3 regions of the Mesorhizobium sp. LNJC391B00 genome follow, and region 2 is predicted to be linked to each of the others. Evidence: predicted binding sites of a transcription regulator. Region 2 holds the regulator's gene; each other region holds the start of a gene.
The links. Region 2 encodes PhoB, which activates phosphate uptake and scavenging genes when phosphate is short. Its sites were predicted from a motif close to TGTCATNNANCTGTCAT; they were not measured.
Positions count from the first base shown of each region.

Region 1: a site for PhoB is predicted at 1,654-1,670, ahead of X750_RS148320 (RNA degradosome polyphosphate kinase). Genes of this name have one in related genera too.
Region 3: a site for PhoB is predicted at 1,236-1,252, ahead of ugpB (sn-glycerol-3-phosphate ABC transporter substrate-binding protein UgpB). Genes of this name have one in related genera too.

Region 1 covers NZ_AYWI01000006.1:282,563-285,839, reverse strand. Annotated here, with positions in the region: gene X750_RS148310 (FAD-dependent monooxygenase) at 88-1,326, opposite strand; gene X750_RS148315 (zinc-finger domain-containing protein) at 1,346-1,591, opposite strand; gene X750_RS148320 (RNA degradosome polyphosphate kinase) at 1,825-3,277, shown strand, end outside.
Region 2 covers NZ_AYWI01000011.1:122,085-125,361, reverse strand. Annotated here, with positions in the region: gene X750_RS141080 (ROK family protein) at 1-945, shown strand, start outside; gene phoB (phosphate regulon transcriptional regulator PhoB) at 976-1,665, opposite strand; gene phoU (phosphate signaling complex protein PhoU) at 1,682-2,386, opposite strand; gene pstB (phosphate ABC transporter ATP-binding protein PstB) at 2,428-3,252, opposite strand; gene pstA (phosphate ABC transporter permease PstA) at 3,270-3,277, opposite strand, start outside.
Region 3 covers NZ_AYWI01000013.1:76,734-80,010, reverse strand. Annotated here, with positions in the region: gene X750_RS139815 (EAL domain-containing protein) at 1-835, opposite strand, end outside; gene ugpB (sn-glycerol-3-phosphate ABC transporter substrate-binding protein UgpB) at 1,315-2,625, shown strand; gene ugpA (sn-glycerol-3-phosphate ABC transporter permease UgpA) at 2,697-3,277, shown strand, end outside.

The DNA.
Region 1 (3,277 bases), on a different contig from region 2:
CGATTTTGGCGAAGGCGACGGCGACATCCAATCTCCCCCCTTGCGGGGGGAGATGTCCGGCAGGACAGAGGGGGGTGGGAAGGATCGCTACGTCGACGATCTAGACTGCCGAGTGTCCGCTCGCCATCCATAGAGCCAGTCGAGGTCGGCGGCGAGCTTGTCGGGCGAGCGCATGGCCAGGAACAGATTGCGGGCGATCGCCACCGGGCCGGCAGCATGCCAGGCGAGGCGGTTTACGGCCCCACGACGCGCGGCCTTGGCGACACGCGGCCGCCGAAGATTTTCCCAGATTTGAAAACTTCTGAGCAGATCGCCAGGGAAATCGGCGATAGCGTCGGCAAGCGTGATGGCATCTTCGATCGCCATTGCCGCGCCCTGTGCGGCAAACGGCGTCATCGCATGCGCAGCGTCGCCGATCAGCGCGATGCCCTGCGGGCTCGTCCACCGCTGTTGTTCGACGGTGTGGATCGGAAAGGCCGTCCATGGGCCGGCCAGTGCCACGAGCTTCGTCAGGCCCGGCGCGGTGCCGCGCAGGGCAGCCGTGAGGATCGCGGGATCGGCATGGCCCGACCAACCTTCGGCCATGCGCTCACCCTTGGTGAAGGCGGCGAGATTGAAGGCCCGGCCTTTGCTGACGGGATAGGCGACCATGTGGAAGCCTGGATGCAGGAACGTGGTGACGCAGTCGGCGGCGCCGATCGCGACAAAGGCTTCGCCGGCGGCGCTCTCGGCCGCGATCGTGACTCGCCAGGCGAGTTCGCCCGAAAAACGGCTTTTGACGAAGTCCTCGCCTGCGAGTTGCGCCCTGACTGCCGACCAGACGCCGTCGGAGCCGACCAGCAGTTTGCCGCGTGCCTCGATCTCGCGGCCGTCCACTTCGGCGGTCACGGCGACATATTGCGCGTCTTTGACGATGCGGGTCACGCGGGCGCCGGTGATGAGCTCAATCTCCGGCCGTTCGGCCATTTGCGCCAGCAGCGCTGCCTGCAGATCGGCGCGGTGAGCGACGAGATAAGGCGCCTGCCAGCGCGCTTCGGCGGCTTGCCCAAGCGGTACCCGCGCCAGTTCGCGCAGCGTCCCGGCGTCCTTGAGCACGACCGCTTCCGGCCGCAACGCTGCGGGCAGCAGCCGGTCGAGCACGCCGAGTTTTCCAAGAATGCGTGTTGCGTTGGGCGAAAGCTGGATGCCGGCGCCGGCCGCGTCTAGGTGCTGTGCCTGTTCGATCAGCTTTACCGGATAACGCCGTCCGGCGAAGGCAAGGGCAGCGGTCAGCCCGGCGATGCCGGCCCCGGCGATTATGACCTGCCGGGACCTGATGTCTTCCATCGGGCTTGTCGCGGAAGGATCAGGCGGCCTGGTCGATATAAAGGCAACCGGCCGGCAGCGTTTCCGTCGCCCTCAGCTTCGCCGAATAGCGGTAGAGCGTCGAGCAATAGGGGCAGACCTTTTCATTGTCGTCGCCCATGTCGAGGAACACGTGTGGATGGTCGAAGGGCGGGTTGGCGCCGGTGCACATGAATTCCTTGACGCCGATGTCGATTGCCGGATGGCCCGCATCGTTCTGGAAGTGGGGAATGGAACCGCCTGCCATCGTCGTCTCCTTGATCTCGTCGAAAAGCATCTGGAACATAACAGACCTGTTTGCAAGATCGATGAAATGAAACTGTCGCAAAAGCCTGTCAGAGGATACGGTGAGCCGGTTAAGTGCATGTCCCTGAAATCGGAATGGTTTTCGCCGAAGGGCCATGCGTCACAAAAGCGTGTTAGAGGCATGGCACGTCCAGCGGCGCTCCAAGGGACGGTTGGCGGGGAAGAGCAGGAACCATGAACGAACTGAAGCCGGTGCAGAGCGAATTCATCAATGTCGAGGTGGCGAGCCCCGAGGGCGGCAACCCCGATCGGTTCGTCAACCGTGAGTTCTCCTGGCTGCAGTTCAACCGGCGTGTGCTCGAGGAATCACAGAACGAGCACCATCCGCTGCTCGAACGCGTCCGTTTCCTGTCGATTTCGGCCGCCAATCTCGATGAATTCTTCATGGTCCGCGTCGCCGGCCTTGCGGGCCAGGTGCGCGAAGGCATTGCGCTCAAGAGCCCCGACGGCCGCACGCCGGAGCAGCAGCTGGAACAATTGCTGCGCGAGGTCGAGCGGCTGCAGGAGGACCAGCAGAACAGCCTTTCGGCGCTGATGTTGCTGCTCAACAAGGAAGGCATTGAGAGCATCACCCGCGATGCACTGACCAAGGATGAGAAAGTCTGGCTGGAAGATCATTTCCAGGACCAGGTCTTCCCGGTCCTGACTCCACTGTCGATCGACCCGGCGCATCCGTTTCCGTTCATTCCCAATCTCGGCTTCTCGATGGCGCTGCAATTGCGCCATCGCAAGAATGGCGAGGAGATGAGCGCGCTTCTGCGCCTGCCGGTGGCGCTGAAGCGCTTCATCCGTCTGCCCGACCGCAAGCAGCACGTTCGCTTCATTCCGTTGGAGGAGGCTGTCGGCCTCTATATCGGCAAGCTGTTCCCCGGCTATGAGGTCAAGGGTTCCGGCACCTTCCGCATCATCCGGGACAGCGATATCGAGGTCGAGGAAGAGTCGGAAGATCTCGTGCGCCTGTTCGAGACGGCGCTGAAGCGGCGCCGCCGCGGTTCGGTCATCCGCATCGAATTCGACAAGTCGATGCCCGGCGAATTGCGCGAGTTCGTCGCCGGCGAGCTTGGCGTCTCTTCGAGCCGCATCAGCGTTCTGACCGGCCCGCTGGCGCTCAGCCAGATTTCCGAGATCGTCGCCGTGCCGCGCGACGACCTGAAGTTCACCCCCTACAATCCGCGCTTTCCCGAGCGCATCCGCGAGCATGGCGGCGACTGTTTCGCGGCCATCCGCGAGAAGGACATCGTCGTCCACCACCCCTATGAATCCTTCGACGTGGTGGTCCAGTTCCTGCGCCAGGCGATGGCCGACCCGGAGGTGGTGGCAATCAAGCAGACGCTCTACCGCACCTCCAACGACAGCCCGATCGTGCGCGCCTTGGTCGACGCGGCCGAGGCCGGCAAGTCGGTGACCGCCCTGGTCGAGCTCAAGGCGCGCTTCGACGAGGAAGCCAACATCCGCTGGGCGCGCGACCTCGAACGCGCCGGCGTCCAGGTCGTGTTCGGCTTCCTCGAACTGAAAACCCATGCGAAAATGTCGCTCGTGGTGCGGCGTGAGGACGGCAAGCTGCGCAACTATGTGCATCTCGGCACCGGCAACTACCATCCGGTGACCGCGCGCATCTACACCGACC
Region 2 (3,277 bases):
GTCACCGTCATCGACTATGCCGGCCAGGTGGTCGCGGAAGAACAGCGCCGGCTCGACACGCTGACCATGCCGCGCGACGAGCTGATCGGCGAATGCGTAGCAATCGTCGGGCGGCGTCTCGCGGACCCGGACCTCGATGTCCAGAGCATCGCCCGCATTGCCATGGGCATCCAGGGCATCACCGATTCGCAGGCGCGGGCCATGCTGTGGTCGCCAATCACGCCACTGACCGACATTGCCTTCGCCGACATGTTGGAAGCGGAATTCGGCATTCCTGCCACCATGGAGAACGACTGCAATATGATGGCGGTGGCCCTGCAATGGCGCCAGCCCGAGCGCTACCGCGACAATTTCATCGCGATCCTCTTGTCGCACGGCATCGGCATGGGGCTGGTGCTGAAAGGCGAACTGTTCACCGGCACCCATTCCTCGGGCGGCGAGTTCGGCCACATGATCCACCGTCCGGGCGGCGCGCTCTGCCGCTGCGGGCGGCGCGGCTGCGTCGAGGCCTATGCCGGAAACTACGCCATCTGGCGCAGCGCCAAAATGATGAGCGAAGATGCCGAGCCGGTCGATATCGGCGACGCTGATATGCGCGCACTCGCCGCGCGCGCCCGCGAAACCGATGGCCCGGAGCGCGAAGCCTATCGCAAGGCCGGTGAGGCGCTCGGCTTCGGCCTCGGCAGCCTGTTTGCGCTGATCGACCCGGCGCCTGTCGCCATGGTTGGCGTCAGCGCCGCCGCCTTCGACCTGATCGAGCCGGCATTGCGCGAAGCGATCGCCCAGACCGCCGGCGGCCAGCACTCGAAGTCGATCTCCTTCGACACCGAGCCCAACGAGCTGCCGCTGATCCGCGAAGGCTGTGCCATGCGCGCGCTCGGCTTCGTCGATCAGGAGATTTTCGCGCCGGGCATTCAGGCCAAATCCGGCAAGCATGTCGCCTGAATGGCCGGCAACGGCGCGACGCGCAGCATCCTAGTCTTCCCTGATCGCGTAGCCGGCGCCGCGAATGGTACGGATGACATCCGGCATGCGGCCGTTGTTGACCGCTTTGCGTAAGCGCCCGACATGGACGTCGACGGTTCGCTCGTCGATGTAGATCGTCTCGCCCCAGACATTGTCGAGCAGCTGGCTGCGCGAGAACACGCGGCCGGGATGGCGCATCATGAATTCGAGCAGCCGGAACTCGGTCGGTCCGAGCCTGATCTCGCTCTTCTTGCGGTAGACACGGTGCGACTCGCGGTCGAGCACGATGTCGCCGACCTTGAGCACGCTGGACAGCACTTCCGGCTTGGCCCGGCGCAGCAGCGCCTTCACGCGCGCCATGAACTCCGGCGTCGAGAATGGCTTGACCAGATAGTCGTCGGCACCGGTGGACAGGCCGCGCACGCGATCGCTTTCCTCACCGCGCGCGGTCAGCATGATGATCGGCAGCCGCTCGGTTTCGGGCCGCACTCTAAGCCGCCGGCAGAGCTCGATGCCGGAAACAGCGGGCACCATCCAGTCGAGCACCAGGAGATCGGGCACGTTTTCCTGCAGGCGGATCTCGGCCTCGTCGCCGCGTGTCACCACCTCGACGTGATAGCCTTCGGATTCGAGGTTGTAGCGGAGGAGCACGCCTAGCGGCTCCTCGTCCTCCACGACCATGATGCGTGGCGCGATCATAGGCAGTTCACCCTCATCAGGCCGGCGTGGCCATCGCCGTCTCGTCCTGCTTCGGACGATTGGCGGGCAATTGCTGGCCGGTCAGCACATAATACGCATTTTCGGCGATGTTGGTGACATGATCGCCGATGCGCTCAAGATTCTTGGCGCAGAACAAGAGATGCGTGCAGGCGGTGATGTTGCGAGGGTCTTCCATCATGTAGGTCAAGAGCTCACGAAACACGGACGTGTATTTGACGTCGATGCGCTCGTCGTCATTCCTGAGTTTTGCAAGAGCTGCCGCATCGGTGGCGGCATATTCCTCGACGACGCCTTGCACCTGGATCAGCACCAGCTGCGCCATGGCATCGATGGAGTGCGAGAGGTCGCGCGGCGTGACGCTCAAGCCCACGGTGCCGACGCGTTTGGCGATGTTCTTGGCGAGATCGCCGATGCGCTCGAGGTCGCCGGCCATGCGGATCGAGCCGACCACGGCGCGCAGATCGTTGGCCATCGGCTGGCGCTTGGCGATCAGCGTGATGGCGCGGTCGTCCAGTTCGCGCTGGCGCGCATCCATGATGGCGTCGTCGGAAACGACACGCTGTGCCAGCGCATTGTCCGAATTGAGCAGCGCCCTGGTCGAGCCGCTGACCATCGAGCCTGCCAGATCGCCCATGTCGCGGATCAGCTTGCTGATCTGCCCGAGCTCTTCATCGAAGGAGGCGACGGTATGTTCACCCATGATCTTGGTCCTCGTGCCTGAAAATTCACCCGCCGGACGGCTCAGCCGAAGCGGCCGGTAATGTAGTCCTGGGTGCGCTTGTCGTCGGGGTTGGTGAACATCTTGTCGGTGGCGCCCTCCTCGACGAGATAGCCGAGATGGAACATCGCCGTGCGCTGCGACACGCGCGCCGCCTGCTGCATCGAGTGGGTGACGATGACGATCGTGTAGTTCTGGCGCAGTTCGTCGATCAGCTCCTCGACACGGGCGGTGGCGATCGGATCGAGCGCCGAGCAGGGCTCGTCCATCAGGATCACCTCCGGCGACACGGCGATGGCGCGCGCGATGCACAGGCGCTGCTGCTGGCCGCCGGACAGGCCGGTGCCGGGCTCCTGCAGGCGGTCCTTGACCTCGTTCCAGATCGCCGCCTTCTTCAGGCTCTGCTCGACGATCTGGTCCATGTCGGACTTGCGCTTGGCCAGCCCATGGATGCGCGGGCCGTAGGCGACGTTCTCGTAGATCGACTTCGGGAACGGGTTGGGTTTCTGGAACACCATGCCGACGCGGGCGCGCAGTTCGACGACATCGATGTTCTTGTCGTAGATGTCGTCTTCATCGAGCGTGATCTTGCCGGTCACCCGCGCCGAATCGATGGTGTCGTTCATGCGGTTGAGGCAGCGCAGGAAGGTCGACTTGCCGCAGCCGGACGGGCCGATCAGCGCCGTCACCTGGTTCTGGCGGACGTCGAGATTGACGTCGAACAACGCCTGCTTCTCGCCGTAGAAGACGCCGACCTTGTCGCCGCGCATCTTGATGACTTCGTTCGACTTGGCGTTCATTTTGTCGCCCACTGCATTCTCAAGGGACTGTTCGGTCATGATGTTCATACCAAATTGCCTTTTTTCTACCAGC
Region 3 (3,277 bases), on a different contig from region 2:
CCGCGATGCTGTCATTGGCGCTGACGATGCGGGCGCCGTCGCAGACGATCAGCCCCTCGACGGCGGCGTTGGCGAGGCCGTGCATGCGCTCGGCCTCGAGCTTGTGACGCCGGAAGCGAAGGTCGATCCACAATGCTGCGGCTGAAAGCACCAGGATAGCCATGCTGACTGCAGCGGCGGCGAAGGCCTGCGACACCGGTTCGACCGTGAACTGCGATATCTCGATGGAGGAGTCCGGGAAGATCGACACCGCGCCCATGGCGATGAAGTGCAGGCTGCAGATCGCCAGCGTCAACAGGATGGCGGCGGCGATTGTGGCCTGCATGGACGGCCGTCGCAACACGACCAGCAGCGCCAGCGCGGCGAGGGTGACGCCTGTCAGCACCGAGACGCCGACCAGCAGCGGGTTCCAGACGATGCGCCCTTCGACCTCGAAGGCGGCCATGCCGATATAGTGCATGGCGGCGATACCAGCGCCGAGGACCGCGCCGCCGACCAGAGGGTAGTCGATGCCCCGGCGCAAGGTGGCGATCCACATGCCCGCAGCGGTCAGGGCGACGGAACCGGCGAGCGAAAGCGCCGACATTTCCGTATTGTAGGCGTTGGGGATTCCGGGAGAAAAGGCAAGCATTGCGATGAAGTGCGTCGCCCAGATACCGAAGCCGGTGGAAGTGGCTGCTATCATCAGCCAGGTATAGCGGTTGCGCTCGCTCGAGCGGTCGACATGGCGAAGCAGGTTGACCGCCGAGAAGGAAGAAATACCGCAAATGAGCGCTGCCAGTGCGACCAGTCTCAGATCGTGCTCATGCACGATACAATTATAGACCGTCAGCATCTCGCCCCACCTGCTCTCCCACAGCAATCAAGCCGTCCACTTGATTAGTATGCCGCGCTTGACGAAGAATCGGTTATGCGAACTACAACTACAGCGGGTTTTTCGGGTTGTACCTTGCGGCGATCCTGTCTCATTCCAGACGCACGGTTACAGCAGCGCCTGGCGCGATGCCGCTCGGCCGATCTCGATCTGGCCGAGCGCCGGTATGGCGGCCGCACGGTGCAGGTGCGTGGCGCTGTCACGCGGGCCCTTCACGCATCGCTGGGCGGTCGGCGATCCTTGCAGGCCCACCATGCCCCATTCTATCGCTGAGCCGGCTTGGCATTTCTCTCTGTCCTCGTTGCAAGGCGAAGGGGCGCGAAGTTAGCCGGGTATGAAATTCACGAAACAGCAACAAATCCGTTGTCCGATTGTCATCAGCGACACATATTGCCTTTGCGGGAGTGCCCCTTTCGCCAATGACAAACGGGAGATGAAACATGAAGTTGTTCGGCTTTGCGGCCGGTGTTGCCGCCACCTTGACCCTGCTTTCCACCACCTCCGCCTTCGCCGCCACCAAGATCAGTTGGTGGCATGCCATGACCGGCGCGAATGCCGAGGTGGTCGACAAGATCGCCAAGGATTTCAATGCCAGCCAGAGCGACTATGAAATTCTCCCTGTTTTCAAGGGCACCTATCCCGAAACGCTGAATGCCGGCATCGCTGCCTATCGTGCGGGGCAAGCGCCCGACATCATCCAGGTGTTCGACGTGGGTACCGGCGTCATGATGGCAGCCGAAGGTGCGATCAAACCGGTGGCCGATGTGCTGACCAGCGCCGGCGTGACCTTCGACAAGAGCCAGTATTTGCCCGGCATCGTCGGTTACTATTCGAAGCCGGACGGGACCATGCTGTCCTTCCCCTATAATTCCTCGTCGCCCATCCTCTACTACAACAAGGATATTTTCCAGAAGGCCGGGCTTGATGTGAACAACCCGCCAAAGACCTGGAACGAGGTGTGGGAAGCCGCCAAGAAGATCAAGGCGAGCGGCGCCGCTTCCTGCGGCTATACCTCGACGTGGTTGACCTGGATCCACCTTGAGGCCTTCGCGGCCTGGAACGACGTTTCCTATGGCACCAACCAGAACGGACTTGCCGGAACCGACGTCGAGCTCAAGATCAATGCGCCGATCTTCGTCAATCATTTCCAGGCGCTCGCCGACCTGGCCAAGGACGGCACCTTCAAATATGGCGGCCGTACATCCGAAGCCAAGCAGATCTTTCTTGCCGGAGAATGCGGCATCTTCACCGAATCGTCGGGGGGTCTCGGTGACATCGTCAAGTCGGGCATGAACTACGGCATCGGCCAGCTTCCCTATGATAGTGACGCCAAGGGCGCGCCCCAGAACACCACGCCGGGCGGCGCCAGCCTGTGGGTGTTCGGCAACAAATCGGACGAGGAATACAAGGGCGTCGCGGCGTTCTTCTCCTACCTGTCCAAGACCGAAGTGCAGGAGTATCTGCATCAGAAGTCGGGTTATCTACCGGTGACGCTCGCTGCCTATGAGGCGACCAAGAAGTCCGGCTTCTATGACAAGAACCCGGGCCGTGAGACGCCGATCCTGCAGATGCTGGGCAAGGCGCCGACCGAGAACTCGAAGGGCGTGCGCCTCGTCAACCTGCCGCAGGTGCGCGACATCGAGAACGAGGAGTTCGAGAAGATGCTGGCCGGCCAGCAGACTGCGCAGCAGGCGCTCGACAACGCGGTCGCACGCGGCAACAAGGCGATTCAGGAAGCGATCGGAAACTGAAGCGATTTGTCAGTTGAACCTCGTCCACGCGGACCCGCGTGGACGATTTCCTGCACAGCGAGGGAATCACCCTGTCTCCACGCGTCGTCTTTCCCAACAAGACCCTGCCTTATCTGCTGGTGGCGCCGCAACTCGCCATTACGCTGATCTTTTTCTACTGGCCGACGGGGCAGGCGCTCTACCAGTCGATGCTCAGGGAAGACCCGTTCGGGCTGAAGAGCAAGTTCGTCGGGCTCGCCAATTTTCGCAAGGTGCTGGCCGACCCGGCCTACCTCAACTCGATCAAAGTTACGCTGGTGTTCTCTCTGGCGACCGCGATGGTCGCCATGGGTGTGGCCCTGTTGCTTGCCGTCATGGCCGAGAAGGTGGTGCGCGGCAAAGGCCTTTATCGCACGCTGCTGATCTGGCCGTATGCGGTGGCGCCGGCGATTGCCGGCATGTTGTGGCTGTTTCTGTTCAACCCCTCGATCGGTTCGCTGGCCTACGCCTTGAGAGGTCTCGGCATCGCCTGGGATCCCTTGCTTAACGGAAACCAAGCCATGATCCTGCTGGTATCTGCGGCTGCCTGGAAGCAGATCAGCTACAATTTCCTGTTCTTCGTCGCCGGGCTGCAGGCGGTGCCGAAGACGTTGATAGAGGCGGCGGCCATGGA